2 regions of the Mycoplasma cottewii genome follow, and region 2 is predicted to be linked to the other one. Evidence: a T-box and tRNA genes for the amino acid it is inferred to sense, from the RefSeq annotation. Region 2 holds a T-box; the other holds one or more tRNA genes.
The links. The T-box of region 2 lies ahead of ileS (isoleucine--tRNA ligase). A T-box ahead of a tRNA ligase gene usually reads a tRNA of that ligase, here a tRNA-Ile.
Positions count from the first base shown of each region.

Region 1 (8,273 bases), 100 kb from region 2:
TCCATCTGCGTCAATTGCAGCATAATAATTCTTTTGATATTCTACCACTCCATTCATAATTTTTCTTTTAATAGGTATGTCAAAGAAAGCTTCAACCGCCTCATTTTCTAGTTTTCTAAAAACACTTTCTTTTTCACGTATTTTGCATATGCTGTTTAGATATTCGATTAACTCATCTTTTATCGCGTTAGCTCCTTCAATTGTTTTTATATTCTTTTGTTTGAAATAAAAAGGAACGTTCTTTTGCACTGTATCTCATTTTCTTTCTATGTGTGGCTTTGCATTAGCATTTGATGAAGAAACAACTTCTATACCCCTTTTTTCAAGCTCTATACGCGTTCTAGCGTTGTTTATTTCATCTTTTTTAAAGTTAGCCCTATTATCAGTGATTATTCTCATAGGATAACCGTATTTTTGAAAAACGTTTTCAAATATTCTTTGATATGAGTTTAGAGATTCTTCTTGTCTTTCGAAATACATATCTAACACTCTATTAGTTCCAACATCTACAACAGCAACACATGTTGCAATTATATCGTTTTCAAAGTAATAATGAGTACATCCATCAACTTCTAAAACTTGTCCGAATTTGTAGTTATTAGCTGTTGCTAATCTATGTTTTTCTACAACTTTTGGAGTGTAAAACACCAGCTCTTTGCTGTACTTAATAATCTTGTTTTCTTCGTTTTGTTTTCTTATCTTTTTAACTTCTTTTCTTGTTGTTCTTTTGCAGTATGCACTAGCAAAACCTTGTTTTATTAATCTTTTATCTAAATTTGAATATGAAATCTCATAACCAAATTTTTCTTTTAAACAACTGTGATAATTTTTCAACGTCAAAAATGAACAACTACCATTATTGTTCTCTCCTCCTGTTATTTTCATTTCACTTTGATAAATTTCACCTAAGTTGTATATTGTTTCATCATTATATTTTTGTGCATTCTTGTTATTTACATTCTTATGAGAAAGGACTATCTCCTTTCCAGTGTTTATAAAATCAAGATATTCTTTCTTATATCTTTTTATAGTAGAAACAGATTTATTAAATTGCTTTGCTATTGATAAATATGATCTTTTAGGATCTTTTGCAAAGATATCTAATATACGTTTTTTAATTTGTGCATATGACTTATTGTCTAAAATAGTAAACATTCTAACCTCCTTTACCAATTATATGTTTTGGATCCAAAACATATAATTGGTAAGGTATCATTTTGTTTAATATTCCAGAGAGATTTAATATTTTAATTGATAATTTTAAAAAGTTTTATTATAATATTTATTGCTTACTACACTTTATAGACCCCGGACAAGTCAAGTAAAGGAAAATAGCGAATATGAAACAAACTACATTAATCTCTGCAAAAGATATTAACAAAAAATGATATATCGTTGATGCAGAAGGACAAACTGTGGGTAGATTAGCAACTCAAGTTGCTCTTGTTTTAAGAGGAAAACACAAAGTTGACTTTACTCCACACATCAATAACGGAGATCACGTTATTATTATTAACGCTGAAAAAGCAATTTTTTCTGGTAAAAAAGAATCTAACAAAGTTTACTACCACCACTCAATGCACCCAGGTGGATTAAGAAGAAGAACAGTAGCAGTTCAAAGAGAATTAGATGCAACTAAAATTCTTGAAAGAGCTATCAGACTAATGTTACCTAAAAATGTTCAAGGTGCTAACCAATACAGAGCGTTACATGTATTCGAAGGTTCAGAACACCCATATGCTGCACAAAAACCTGAAGTTTTAAACATTCAAACTAAAAAAGGAGAAACTAAATAATGAACAACAAAGTTATTTATAGAGGAACTGGAAGAAGAAAATCTTCAATTGCTCAAGTTATCTTAACTCCAGGAACAGGTAATGTTATTGTTAATGGAAAACCTGCTTTAGAGTTTTTCCCATACGCAACATTAGTGCAAGACTTAGAACAACCATTAGTAGCTACTGGAACTTTAAAAGACTTTGACATTACTGTTAAAGTTATTGGTGGAGGATTCACTGGACAAGCTGGAGCAACTAGATTAGGAATTGCTAGAGCTTTATTACAAGCTAGTGAAGATTACAGAAAAGCTTTAAGAAATGAAGGGTTATTAACTCGTGATGCACGTATTAAAGAACGTAAAAAATATGGATTACGTGGAGCACGTAGAGCACCTCAATTCTCAAAACGTTAATATTATCAAAAAACAACATTTGTTGTTTTTTTATTTTGTAAAAGTAATTTTATTTTAGAGTTGATTTTATTTTTGTCTTTTGTAACAATTAAAAAGTTGAAAGGAATTACTACAACTTCCGGAGTTGGTGGAGCCGGTGCTCATGTTGGTCTTAACCGTCTAGATAAAGTTAAATATTTATTTATATTTAGAAGAAAAAAATAAATAACGAGAAACTTTTGTAAAAAACAACATAAAACATATTGATTTTAAAAATAAAAAGATATATTATTATGTTGTTGTTTCGGAATATAGCTCAGCTGGTTAGAGCACTCCGCTGATAACGGAGAGGTCGTTGGTTCAAGTCCAATTATTCCGACCATTAAGAAAACAAGTAACACCGCAAGGTGTTTTTTTATTTTTAAATATATTTTTACTATGATAAGAAATAAAATATGTCTTAATTATTGAACGTGGGTTTTTAAACAAAATGAACCTTTAAATTTTTAAGTTATAATAATCTTATCAAAGGAAATTAGAAAATAAAACTAATCCAATAAGCCTAATTTTTCTTTGAGTTCGAATGATATGCGATAACATTCATTCTTAACACCTGAGACAAGTCCTGATAGTTCGTCAACTACCTCATTAGGCAATCCACTCGGGTGTTTTTTAATTGTGTTAAGAGTTTTATCTAATAGCATATGAATTCATCTTGTCTTATTTATTGTCCCTAGGGTTTTTAAGTCATGTTTTCTTTCTTCATCTAATTGTTTTCTTTTGCTATATCAACCATTCCTCATTCGTGAGATCCTTTTTCTAATATTTCAGCTTTAAAACGCATAGTTTCTGTTCTAAAGTATAGACTCTCATCTGCACCTATAACAAATTCAATACTTTCGTTTTTGTTGAACTTATATCTTTTTCCATCTGCGTCAATTGCGACATAATAATTCTTTTGATATTCTACCACTCCATTCATAATTTTTCTTTTAATAGGTATGTCAAAGAAAGCTTCAACCGCCTCATTTTCTAGTTTTCTAAAAACACTTTCTTTTTCACGTATTTTGCATATGCTGTTTAGATATTCGATTAACTCATCTTTTATCGCGTTAGCTCCTTCAATTGTTTTTATATTCTTTTGTTTGAAATAAAAGGAACGTTCTTTTGCACTGTATCTCATTTTCTTTCTATGTGTGGCTTTGCATTAGCATTTGATGAAGAAACAACTTCTATACCCCTTTTTCAAGCTCTATACGCGTTCTAGCGTTGTTTATTTCATCTTTTTAAAGTTAGCCCTATTATCAGTGATTATTCTCATAGGATAACCGTATTTTTGAAAAACGTTTTCAAATATTCTTTGATATGAGTTTAGAGATTCTTCTTGTCTTTCGAAATACATATCTAACACTCTATTAGTTCCAACATCTACAACAGCAACACATGTTGCAATTATATCGTTTTCAAAGTAATAATGAGTACATCCATCAACTTCTAAAACTTGTCCGAATTTGTAGTTATTAGCTGTTGCTAATCTATGTTTTTCTACAACTTTTGGAGTGTAAAACACCAGCTCTTTGCTGTACTTAATAATCTTGTTTTCTTCGTTTTGTTTTCTTATCTTTTAACTTCTTTTCTTGTTGTTCTTTTGCAGTATGCACTAGCAAAACCTTGTTTTATTAATCTTTTATCTAAATTTGAATATGAAATCTCATAACCAAATTTTTCTTTTAAACAACTGTGATAATTTTTCAACGTCAAAAATGAACAACTACCATTATTGTTCTCTCCTCCTGTTATTTTCATTTCACTTTGATAAATTTCACCTAAGTTGTATATTGTTTCATCATTATATTTTTGTGCATTCTTGTTATTTACATTCTTATGAGAAAGGACTATCTCCTTTCCAGTGTTTATAAAATCAAGATATTCTTTCTTATATCTTTTTATAGTAGAAACAGATTTATTAAATTGCTTTGCTATTGATAAATATGATCTTTTAGGATCTTTTGCAAAGATATCTAATATACGTTTTTTAATTTGTGCATATGACTTATTGTCTAAAATAGTAAACATTCTAACCTCCTTTACCAATTATATGTTTTGGATCCAAAACATATAATTGGTAAGGTATCATTTTGTTTAATATTCCAGAGAAATAAAATATGTCTTAATTATTGAATAATCATAAGATAAAATAAATTTATAATCATAAAATTATCAATTAAGGAGTATTAATATGAATAAAATCGAATGATCATCAATATTACATATTCAAAAATCGAATATGGCATATTGTTATGATGAAAATACTATTCACTTACTTTTAAAGACTAAAAAAGATGACTTAGCTCATGCTAAAGTTTATTATCAAGATCCTTTTAATTGAGGAAATAATTTAAAAGAAGTAGAAATGAGAAAAGTTGGTAGTTCTGATATTCATGATTTTTGATTTGTTGAAATTTATCCTGAACACAAAAGATTAGCTTACTTTTTCGAATTAACTGGAGTTCATGGAGATAAATGTTTATTAAATCAAAACGGAGTTCATGATTTTAGTGAATTCCACTGAATTAAAAACGATTCTCAATTTAAATTCCCTTGAATGAATAAAGAAGATGTTTATAAAGCACCTGATTGAGTTAAAGATACTATTTGATATCAAATTTTTCCTGAAAGATTTGCAAATGGTAATCCAGAAATAAATCCACCTAACACATTAAAATGAGCAAGTGTTAATCCTCAATCAGATAGTTTCTTTGGTGGAGATTTACAAGGAATTATCGATCATTTAGATCACTTAGTTGAATTAGGAGTTAATGGATTATATCTATGTCCTATATTTAAAGCTAGATCAAATCATAAATATGACACACTTGATTATTTTGAAATTGATCCTAACTTTGGTGATAAAGAGACATTTAAAAAACTAGTTGATGAATGTCATAAACGCGGAATTAAAGTTATGCTAGATGCTGTGTTTAATCACGTTAGTTATTGACATCCTTTCTGACAAGATGTAGTAGAAAATCAAGAAAAATCAAAATACAAAGATTGATTCCACATTAAAAGATTTCCTGTACCAAAAATGCATTTAGAATGACAAAACGTTGATCACTTAAACTTAAGTTATCACACATTCTCATTTATTGGTGATATGCCAAAATTAAATACAGGAAATCCTGAAGTTAGAAAATATCTTTTAGATGTTGGTAAGTATTGAGTTGAAAACTTTGACATTGATGGTTGAAGATTAGACGCTCCAAACGAAGTTGATCACAGTTTCTGAAGAGAATTTAGAATCGAATTAAACAAAATTAAAAAAATCTATATTCTAGGAGAAATTTGATACGATTCAAATCCTTGATTATTTGGTGATCAATTTGACGGAGTAACTAACTATGTATTAACTGGTCCTGTAGTTGGATTTTCTGTTGGACATATGAGTCCAGAACACTTTAAAAACAGAATAGTTAAATTCTTAACTATGTATCAAGCAAATGTAATTCCTAACATGTTAAACTGTATGGATAGTCATGACACTCCAAGATTATTAAACTCTTGTGGTCATAATGTTGATAGATTTAAATTAGCATTCTCAATCCTATTTACATTAAGTGGAGCTCCAAGTATTTATTATGGTAGTGAAATCGGACTTGATGGAGAACATGATCCTGGGAACAGAAAATGTATGATTTGAGATAAATCAAAATGAAACATGAACATCTTTGATCATATGAAAAAACTATGTCAAGTTAGAAAAGAACACCCTGTATTAGGATCATATGGATTATTAGAATTTGGTGTAACTGACAACGAAAAACAATATGTTGAATACTTTAAATTTGATAAAGACAATAAATATGTTGTAATGATTAATAATTCAGATAAAGAATTAAATATTGATCATTTAGATTTAGAAAACAAAGTTGAGCTACTTACTGATGAAGTTCAAACAAGTAATGTAGTTAATTTAAAACCAATTTCTATGAAAATCTTTAAGATAAAATAAACCAATTATTTATAATTTTTAAATGCTAGTTAATCTAGCATTTTTAATTTAAAAAACATGTATATATTAAGCAATTATTTTAGTATTATTAAAGTAATTATGCACTTTAAAAATAAAAAAGTGTGATATCAAACATATAGATATTTTACATAAGGAGAAATTAAATGAGCGCAATTGAAAAATCAGCAATTTTACATATCCCAAAATCAAATATGGCATATTGTTATGATGAAAATACTATTCACTTACTTTTAAGAACTAAAAAAGATAACATAAAAGAAGTAATTGTTCATAATGGAGATATTTTTAATTGAGATGATGATCTAAAACCAAGTCATATGAGAAAAATTAGATCTAATAATATTTATGATTTTTGATTTGTTGAACTTCATCCTAAATATAAACGTGTAGCTTACTTTTTTGAACTAACTGGAGTTGATGGAGATAAATGTTTATACAATGAAAAATCAATCTATCCAATAGAGTATTATTGAAAAGTTAGAATTGAAAATCAATTTAGATTTCCTTGAATGCATCCTGAAGATATTAATAAATCTCCAGAATGAGTTAAAGATATTATTTGATATCAAATTTTTCCTGAAAGATTTGCAAACGGTGATCCTTCAATCAATCCAGAAAATACATTAGAATGAAATTCCGCTTATCCAACTGATAAGAATTTCTTTGGTGGAGATTTAAAAGGAATTATCGATCATTTAGATCACTTGGTTGAAATTGGAGTTAGTGGATTATATTTATGTCCAATTTTTACAGCAAAAACTAATCATAAATATGACACTATTGATTATTTTGAAATTGATCCAAATTTTGGAGATAAAGAAACATTTAAAAAACTAGTTGATGAATGTCATAAACGCGGAATTAAAGTGATGTTAGATGCGGTGTTTAATCACTTTGGATACTGACATCCTTTCTGACAAGATGTTTTAGAAAACCAAGAAAAATCAAAATATAAAGATTGATTCTATATTAACAAATTCCCCGTTGAAAGAATGGATGAATCTTTAACTGAAAATAAAGATCTAAACTTACCATATCACGCATTTTCATTTACTGGATTTATGCCAAAGTTAAATACAGCAAATGTTGAAGTTAGAAAATATTTATTAGATGTTGCTAAATATTGAGTTGAAGAGTTTGATATTGATGGTTGAAGATTAGATGTTGCAAATGAAATAAGTCACGATTTTTGAAGAGATTTCAGAAAAGCTGTGAATAAAGAAAAAAGAACATATATTCTAGGTGAAATTTGAAATGATTCTAATGTTTGATTACAAGGTGATCAATTTGATGGAGTTATGAATTACACATTAACTAGTTCAATTATTGATTATGTTGGTAAAAGAAATATGTCAACAGATGAATTTAAAGAACATATTAATAGCTTTTTAGTTCAATATCCAGCAAATGTATTACCTGCAATGTACAATTGCTTAGATAGTCACGATACAGCTAGATTTTTAACTACTTGTCAAAATAATGTAGATAGATATAAATTAGCATATTCTATTTTATTTACATTTATTGGATCTCCAAGTATATATTATGGAGATGAAATTGGAATTGATGGAGAACATGATCCTGGATCTAGAAAATGTATGATTTGAGATAAATCTCAATGAAACTTAGATATCTTTGATCACATCAAAAAACTAGTTAAACTTAGAAAAAATCATCCTGTGTTAGGATCATATGGAGATTTAGAATTTGGATCATGTGATATTTCACAAGATTATCTAGAATACTTTAGATCAGATAAAGACAATCAATATGTTGTAATGATTAATAATTCTGAACACGAAACATTAAATGTAGATCATTTAGATTTAGAAAACAAAATTGAACTACTTACTGATGAAATTCAACTAAATAAAGTAGTTAGTTTAAAACCACTTTCAATGAAAATATTTAAGATTAAATAGAATAAATTTTAGATAATTGTTTAAAAAATTTTTATTATCTTTAAAATAATTAATAGTTACGTATTTCTTAAAAAGCCAATGCGTTCTATAAAATATAATAATAGATATTCTGTTTATAAGGAGAAAATAGATAAATGAAACTAATTGA
Region 1 covers NZ_CP103424.1:871,665-879,937, reverse strand. The annotation lists gene NX779_RS03795 (hypothetical protein) at 1-1,155, opposite strand, end outside; gene rplM (50S ribosomal protein L13) at 1,341-1,796, shown strand; gene rpsI (30S ribosomal protein S9) at 1,793-2,191, shown strand; tRNA gene NX779_RS03780 (tRNA-Ile) at 2,476-2,552, shown strand; gene NX779_RS03775 (hypothetical protein) at 2,937-3,353, opposite strand; gene NX779_RS03770 (hypothetical protein) at 3,444-3,740, opposite strand; gene NX779_RS03765 (winged helix-turn-helix domain-containing protein) at 3,788-4,246, opposite strand; gene NX779_RS03760 (glycoside hydrolase family 13 protein) at 4,410-6,182, shown strand; gene NX779_RS03755 (glycoside hydrolase family 13 protein) at 6,347-8,125, shown strand; gene NX779_RS03750 (glycoside hydrolase family 13 protein) at 8,260-8,273, shown strand, end outside.
Region 1: it has a tRNA-Ile gene. The T-box ahead of ileS (isoleucine--tRNA ligase) is inferred to sense a tRNA for this amino acid. The anticodon was not compared.

Region 2 (8,273 bases):
AAGTGATGCAGGAGTTCCTATTATAAGTGATCCAGCAGGATATTTAATTAATCAATTAAAACAGTTAAATATAAATTGTAATATTACTGCAATTGGAACAGGTTCAGCTTATATTCATGCTTTAATTTGTAGTGGTTTTAATAGTAAAACAAATTACTTTTATGGTTTTATTGAAAATAAAAATAAACAATCAAAAATTAAAGAATTAACTAATTTAATTAATAATTATAATGATACTGTCATTAGTTTTTATGAATCAGTTCACAGAATCAAACAAACTGTTGAATGTTTAAATGAAATATTAGATTCAAATCATAAAATAGTTATAGCTAGAGAACTAACTAAAATTAACGAAGAAATTATTTATGGATCAATTAGTGAAATTAATGACTATGTTAATTCAGATGAATTTATTAGTAAAGGTGAATTTGTAATTGTAATTGATAAACAGAATCAAAAATTAATAAATAATGATTATTCAGATCAAGAAATTATTAAATTAATTGATGATGAAATGAATTTAAATGATATTAAGTTAAAAAAAGCTTGTGAGATAATTAGTCAAAAAACAAATAAATCAAAAAATGAGTTATATAACATGTACATTTTAAATAAAACTTCCTAATACATTAATAGGAGGTAAATATGAATGAAAGAAATAAAAATAGAAAATACAAAAGAAATTATTGCTGGAGCTGGTTTAAATATTACTGGTGCTCTTTTAGAGGGTGCTGCAAAACTTGTTACAAGTGTTTCTAATAGTTATATTGGTCTGTTTGATACTATATCATCAACAGTTGTATCAATGTTTGTTATGGCATCAAATCCAGCTAAAGCTGAATTTAAATTTGGAAACAATTTAATAAAAGTAGATAATACTAAAAAAATTGATTATCAAATAGAAAAATTAAAATATGATTCTATGCAATCTCGTTATCCTGTTTTAGAATTAGGATCAGGTAAAAGCGTGCAAAAAATTGCTATTCCAAATAATTTTGGTGATTATAGTGTTGATTCAATTGCTCAATACTCATTTGACGATCAAGGAATTTTTTAGTTTAATTTAGCTTTAACACTTTTTAAAAACTTAATTAGAAAACAAAACTTTCTTAAATTGTAATCATATATTGAAATGATTAATTATATGTAGTAATATCTTTATGTTGAAAAAAGTTTCAACCGCTCTTTTTGTATGTCTTAAAAGAAGTTCACACTCACATACAGAGGCGAGTCTAGACTGGAGGAAGAAAGATGTTTGCAATCATTAAAACTGGTGGAAAACAAATTAAAGTTGAACCAGGACAAGAAATCTTCATCGAAAAAATCGAAGGTGAAGTTGATGCAAAAGTTGTATTTGATCAAGTATTAATGATCGATGGAACAGTTGGTAACCCAACAATCGCTGGAGCTAAAGTTTCAGGAACTATCGTAAAACAAGGAAAAGGTAAAAAAATCCGTGTTGTTAGATATCATCCAAAGAAAAACGTTAATAAAATTTACGGTCACAGACAACCTTTTACAAAAGTAAAAATTGATGAAATTACTACTAAATAATTATGATAAAGATAGTAATTAAATATAATGATAAAAATATCGAACAATTTAATATAAGTGGTCATGCAAATGCCGGACCTTATGGTCAAGATCTTGTGTGTGCTGCAATTACAGGAATTGTTAGTGGTGCTTTAAATGCACTTGATATTAATTATCGTGACAAGGTGAGGTTGGAAGTTTTAGATAATGAAGTTATTATTCAAGCACTTGACTTAAATGATAAATATCTACAAACTATGTTGAATATGTTAAAAATACAAATTCATACAATAACAACTCAATATCCTAAAAATACACAGTTTAAGGAGGTAAGTTAATATGAATATGCGTTTCTTATTAGGTTTACAGTTCTTTGCTTCTAAAAAGGGAGTAGGGTCAACTAAAAACGGACGTGACTCTGAATCAAAACGTTTAGGTGCTAAAAAATCAGACGGACAATTTACTAACGCTGGTTCAATTATTTTTAGACAAAGAGGAACAAAAATCCACCCAGGTAACAACGTAGGACGTGGTGGAGATGACACTCTATTTGCTTTAACTTCAGGAATCGTTAAATACGAAAGATTCGGAAAAAACCGTACTAGAGTTAGTGTTATAGCTAAAGAAACTAATTAATTTCAAAAGTTCTCAAATATGAGAACTTTTTATTATAATTTTATTTATACAGGAGAAAAACGACATGATGATTGTATTTTTAATATCGCTTTTAGTGATTTGGATTTTGTTTTTCACATTTGTTGTTGTGTTTAGATACCTATTAAATAGAAAAGATCAAAAAACAAAAGAATCAAATAGTGAAATTGATAAAATTTTTATTCAAAATAGAAGAAGTTGAATCATTGATAATAAAACAATCATTTTAATAAAAGAATACGATTATTATGAAAACTTTAACCGAATTCCATTTTTTGGTGAATACAAAGAAACTAAAAAATTTTTAGAAAATGCAAAAGTTCGTTTTACTTCTACTGAAAAACTTATTAATAATTTAAAATCTAGTGAAAATCAATTATTATTAAACTTTTTACATTGTGAAAAATTATTATTATTTGCTTTTGATGAACTAAATTTAGAATATAACAAAGAAAGTGTTTTATTTTTATCTAAATACTATAAACAATATTGAACTATCTTTAGAGAATTAATGGTAAACGATTTTGTTGAAAATATTTTAAAAAATGAAATTTCATGTGCTATTAAAAATATTTCATGTGATGTGGAAGATGAAATTAAAAAGATTAATGATACTTTATTAGAACAAACTTTAAACTTAATTAAACAATTAAAAATTGATATTTATCAAGCTGATCTAACAATCAAAAAACGTTCTAAAAAGAAAATTTTTTCAAAGAAATTTAATATAGTAAATCAATCTTATGCTTTATTAGAAATCAGTACTTTATCAAAAACTAAAAATATTAAAAAAGCTTATAAAAGTATTTTAAAAAGATATAATCCTAACTTTAAACAAGAATATGCTTACAATAAAACAGAAATTAATAAAGTTTATGATTTTATAAAAAGACTTAAATCAATTACAAATTAAAATAATATGATATTAAGTTTGTATTTTATAATTAAATATATAGAAAATAGAAAGTTATAAAAAGATGAAAAAAGAGATAACTAGTCAATATTCAAGTATTGCTTTAGCGATGATAACGATGTGAAATTCTAAATTCTCAAAAACTATTTATAAAAGAGAAGATGGATTTTCAGTTAATTTCAATCCTATTAAAGCTTTTTCTTGATTAAATCCAACAAATAGAAATTCAAATAAAAAATTAAAAATTAAAGAATATAAAACTCCAACTATTAATTTTTTTACTAATTCATTTGACGGAACTAGAATTGCTGGAAGTATATGATTAAATTCAAAACAATCTGATAAATGAGTTGTTGGTGTTCATGGTTATAATTCTAATAGAGTAGAGGTTTTATATTTATTATGACACTATCGTCAATTAGGTTATAACATCATTACTTTTGATTTTAGAAATCATGGTGTAAGCGAAGGAAAAGTTACTACTTGAGGTTATCAAGAAAAAGGTGATTTAATCACTATTATTAAGTGATTAATTCAAAAATATAACGTTTCAACATTAGGATTAGTTGGAACTAGTATGGGTGCATTTACAATTAATTACTTTTTATTAACTGAACCTGATTTAATTAAAAAAGCAAACATTAAATGAGCGATCTCAGATTCATCTTATATGTCAGTTAAACATTTATTAAAAAAAATGGTTACTAATAATACTCCTAAGTTTTTACAAGGTTTAGGAAATGATATTTTAAAAGATATTTTAAAAGTTTATAAACAAGAATATAAAGTTAATTTAAGTGATTTAAACTTTAGAGAGTTAATTCAAACTTCAAATAAATACATACCAGTTTTATATTTCCACAACAGATATGATAAAGTTACTAATTATTTAGATAGTGTTAGAATGTGTAAGATTAAAAATAATATTGAACAAGCTAATGAAAATAAAGTAACAATTTATGATCAAGGTGTTCATCATACAAAATCAATTATTGAATTTGAAAATGATTACATAGCTAGAAGCTTGAAATTTGTTAGAAGTCATGAAAATAGTGGAAAAAACAATTAAAATAATATAGAATAAAATAAATAAAATTAAAAGACAAGTTTTATAAAATTAACTTTTTCAGAGAGCTAATGTGTGGTGTGAATTAGTAAAGTGTTTTATAAAATATCACTTTTTCTTACCGAAAAAGAACGGCATTCAGCTTAGTAGAATTTCGCGGTGGAACCGTTAATACCAACAGAGATGGATCATAGTATATTTTATGATTTAATTAGGATGGCACCGCGGTTTAATCGCTCCTTAGATAGGGCGATTTTTATTTTTAAGAAAGGATTATATTTATGGCTAATAAATTCAAAGATACATTATTAATTGGACAAACTTCTTTTGATATGAGAGCTGGTTTAAAAGATAAAGAACCTGTTTTTGAAAAATTCTGAGAAGAAAATAAAATTTATGACAAAAAAATGCAACTAAACAAAGATCTACCTAAATTTGTTTTACATGATGGTCCACCATATGCGAATGGAGATCTACACATTGGTCATGCATTAAATAAAACTTTAAAAGATATCATCATTAGATTTAAAAATGCAACAGGTTATTATGCTCCTTTTATTATGGGATGAGATACTCATGGTCTACCTATCGAAACTGCTGTTACTAAAACTGGTGTTGATCGTAAAAGTATGGATAAAATTGAGTTTAGAAAATTATGTGAAAAATATGCTTTAGATCAAGTTAAAAATCAAGCAAGTCAATTTAAACGTTTAGGTATGTTTACTGATTATGATGTTAAATATGTTACTTTAACTCATGATTTTGAAATGAGTGAATTAAGATTATTTCAAAAAATGTATGAAAAAGGATTAATTTATAAAGCATTAAAACCAATTTACTGATCTCCATCAAGTGAATCAGCATTAGCAGATTCTGAAATTGAATATAAAGATGTTAAATCACCAACTGTTTATGTAGCTTGTGATATTGTAAATTCTGATAAATTTGATTCAGAAACTAAACTAGTGATTTGAACAACAACACCTTGAACTTTACCTTCAAACCAATTAATCGCAGTTGGAGAAAATATTAAATATAGTGTTGTTAAACCTGAAAATGATGATAGAAAATTTGTTATAGCTTCAGAATTAGTTGAAAAAGCAAGTCAAGAAATTGGATGAGAAAATGTTAGTGTTTTAAATGAAGTTGATGGTTCATATTTAGTTGATACACAATACGTTCATCCTTTATATGATCAAAAAATTAGTAAAGTTGTTTTAGGTCATCACGTAACTAGTGAATCTGGAACTGGTATGGTTCATATTGCTGGTGGATTTGGTGAAGATGATTATTTAATTGTAAAACAACACAAAATCGAACCATTTGCTCCAATTAATAATCAAGGTAAATTTACTGAAGAAATTAATCATTTAGATCCTGAATTAGTTGGTATGTTTTATGATGATACAAACAAAATCATCACAACAAGATTAGCAAATAAAAACAACTTATTAAAACTAAAATTTGTAACTCACTCATATCCTCATGACTGAAGAACTAAAAAACCAGTTATTTATAGATGTACATTACAATGATTTGTTAATTTAGCACCAGTTAAAGATGAAATTTTAAAAAATGTTAATGAAATTGAAACTCATCCAAAATGAGCAAAAAGACGTCTATATCAAGTTTTAGAAGAAAGAACAGATTGAACTATTTCAAGACAAAGATTATGAGGAGTTCCAATTGTTGCATTTTATGATCAAAATGATAATTTAGTTTTAAATAATGAAATTTTACAATATGCAATTAATAAAATTGATGAATTAGGAACTCATGCTTGATTCAATGATGATGCTGATATTTTCTTACCTGATGAATACAAAAATAAAAACTTGAAAAAAGAAAAAGATATTTTAGATGTTTGATTTGATTCGGGATCAAGTGCAATTGCTATGATTGAAAGATTTAAAGAATTAGATCTACCATTTGATATGTATTTAGAAGGAAATGATCAATACAGAGGATGATTTAATGCTTCAATGATTAACTCAACTATTTATATGTCAAAATCTCCTTATAAAAAATTAGTTTCTCACGGTATGACAACTGATGAAAAAGGAAACAAAATGTCTAAGTCATTAGGAAACGGTGTTGATCCAATTCAATTTTCAAATGATCTAGGTGCTGATATTTTAAGATTATGAGTAAGTTCAACTGATTTTACTGATGATCAAAAAATTGGTCCTGAAATTATTAAACAAATTAGTGAATCATATAGAAAAATCCGTAACACAATTAGATTTATTTTAGCTAATTTACATGATTTTGATCCATTAAAAGATTATCAAAATGATTTAGAAGAAGTTGATAAATACAGTTTAGCTAACTTAACTCAATTTAAAGATAAAGCAAATGATTTTTATCAAAACTTACAATTTAACCAAGTTTATAATTTAACAATGAATTATGTAACTAAAAACCTATCATCATTCTATTTAGATTTCATTAAAGATATTTTATATATTCATGCTAAAAATTCAAAAAGAAGAAGACAAGTTCAAACTGTTTTATATGAACAATTATGATGCTTAATTGATGTTTTACGTCCTATTTTAGTTCATACAATTGAAGAAGCATACCAATCATTAAACATTTCAGATAAACAATTATCAGTTCACTTATTAAATAATAGAGAGCAAAAATTTGATCAAAACCAAGAATTTATTAGCAAATGAGAAAGTCTAATGAATTTACGTGATGATGTAAATAAAGCATTAGAAATTGCAAGAGAAAATAAAACAATCAACAAAGGTTTTGAAGCTATTGTAACAATTAAACTAAATGATGAATTTAAACATTTATCAGATCAAAAAGATCTAGCTCAAATCTTTATTGTAAATTCAATTAATTTTGTTGATCAAACTAATAATGAATTTATTAGCTGTAATTTAAGTGAAATTAAAGTTGAACAAAAACAAGGTATGAAATGCCAAAGATGTTGACAAATATTTGATAATTTAATTGATGATGAAATTTGTTTAGAATGTGACAAAGTAGTTAAAAGTTTATAGTGGAGAAAATATGATATTTAAAGATAAAATTCTAGAATGAAAAGTTAAATTAAAACAATATAATTTTGAATGAAAATATAAACTTTTTGTTTGTGCTCCTATTTTGATTTTTCTAATAGGATCTGATCTAATAACTAAAATTATCGTTGCAAACAAATTTGAACTAGGTCAAGAAGCTAAACTAATTCCAGGATTTATAAAACTTAAATATACAATTAATTTAGGTATGGCTTATGGTGGATTAGAAGACAAACAATACTTAGTAATTTCAATAGCTAGTATAATAACTTTCTTATTAATAATCTTTTTCATATTTTTAAATAATAAAAAATGATTGATTGCTTTAGTGTTTATTTTATCTGGAAGTTTTGCTAATTTAATTGCTAGATCATGAGCTCCTTTAAATGAAAATTCAAAACCTGGTGGAGTTATTGACTTTTTAGTATGAGATATATCTTGAGTTAAAGCTAGTTATATTTTTAACTTAGCTGATTTATGAGTTAATGTTGGAATTGGAGTTAGTGCTTTAGTTATAGTAATAGAATTTATCGAATTTATTAAAACTAAATTTAAAAAACAAAAAGGTGAAGAAGAATGCAACAAATAATTTTAAATTCTAATGAAATATCAACTAGATTAGATAAACTTTTAGTTGAACTGTTATCTGATAGAGATTTTTCTAGATCATATATTCAAAAATTAATTAAAGAAGGTAATGTTATTGTTGATGGTGAAATAATTAATGCTAATAATTTTGTTGTAAAACCAAATACAGAAATAATTATTAATATTGATGATCCTAAACCAACTGATATTGTTGCTCAAAACATTCCTTTAGATATTGTTTATCAAGATGATGATATTTTAATTATTAATAAACAAAACAATATTGTAGTTCATCCAGGTGCTGGTAATTTTGATAATACTATTGTTAATGCTTTACTTGGAAGTGGAGTTGAACTTTCATCAATTAATGGTGAATTAAGACCAGGAATAGTGCATAGAATAGATAAACAAACTACAGGATTATTAATTATTGCTAAAAATGACAAAGCTCATAAAAGACTAACTGAAATGTTAACTAATCATGAAA
Region 2 covers NZ_CP103424.1:767,346-775,618, forward strand. The annotation lists gene rsmI (16S rRNA (cytidine(1402)-2'-O)-methyltransferase) at 1-625, shown strand, start outside; gene NX779_RS03290 (hypothetical protein) at 650-1,057, shown strand; ribosomal protein L21 leader region at 1,168-1,244, shown strand; gene rplU (50S ribosomal protein L21) at 1,252-1,554, shown strand; gene NX779_RS03300 (ribosomal-processing cysteine protease Prp) at 1,557-1,871, shown strand; gene rpmA (50S ribosomal protein L27) at 1,879-2,169, shown strand; gene NX779_RS03310 (J domain-containing protein) at 2,234-3,100, shown strand; gene NX779_RS03315 (alpha/beta hydrolase) at 3,177-4,169, shown strand; T-box leader at 4,186-4,410, shown strand; gene ileS (isoleucine--tRNA ligase) at 4,448-7,180, shown strand; gene NX779_RS03325 (signal peptidase II) at 7,191-7,787, shown strand; gene NX779_RS03330 (RluA family pseudouridine synthase) at 7,775-8,273, shown strand, end outside.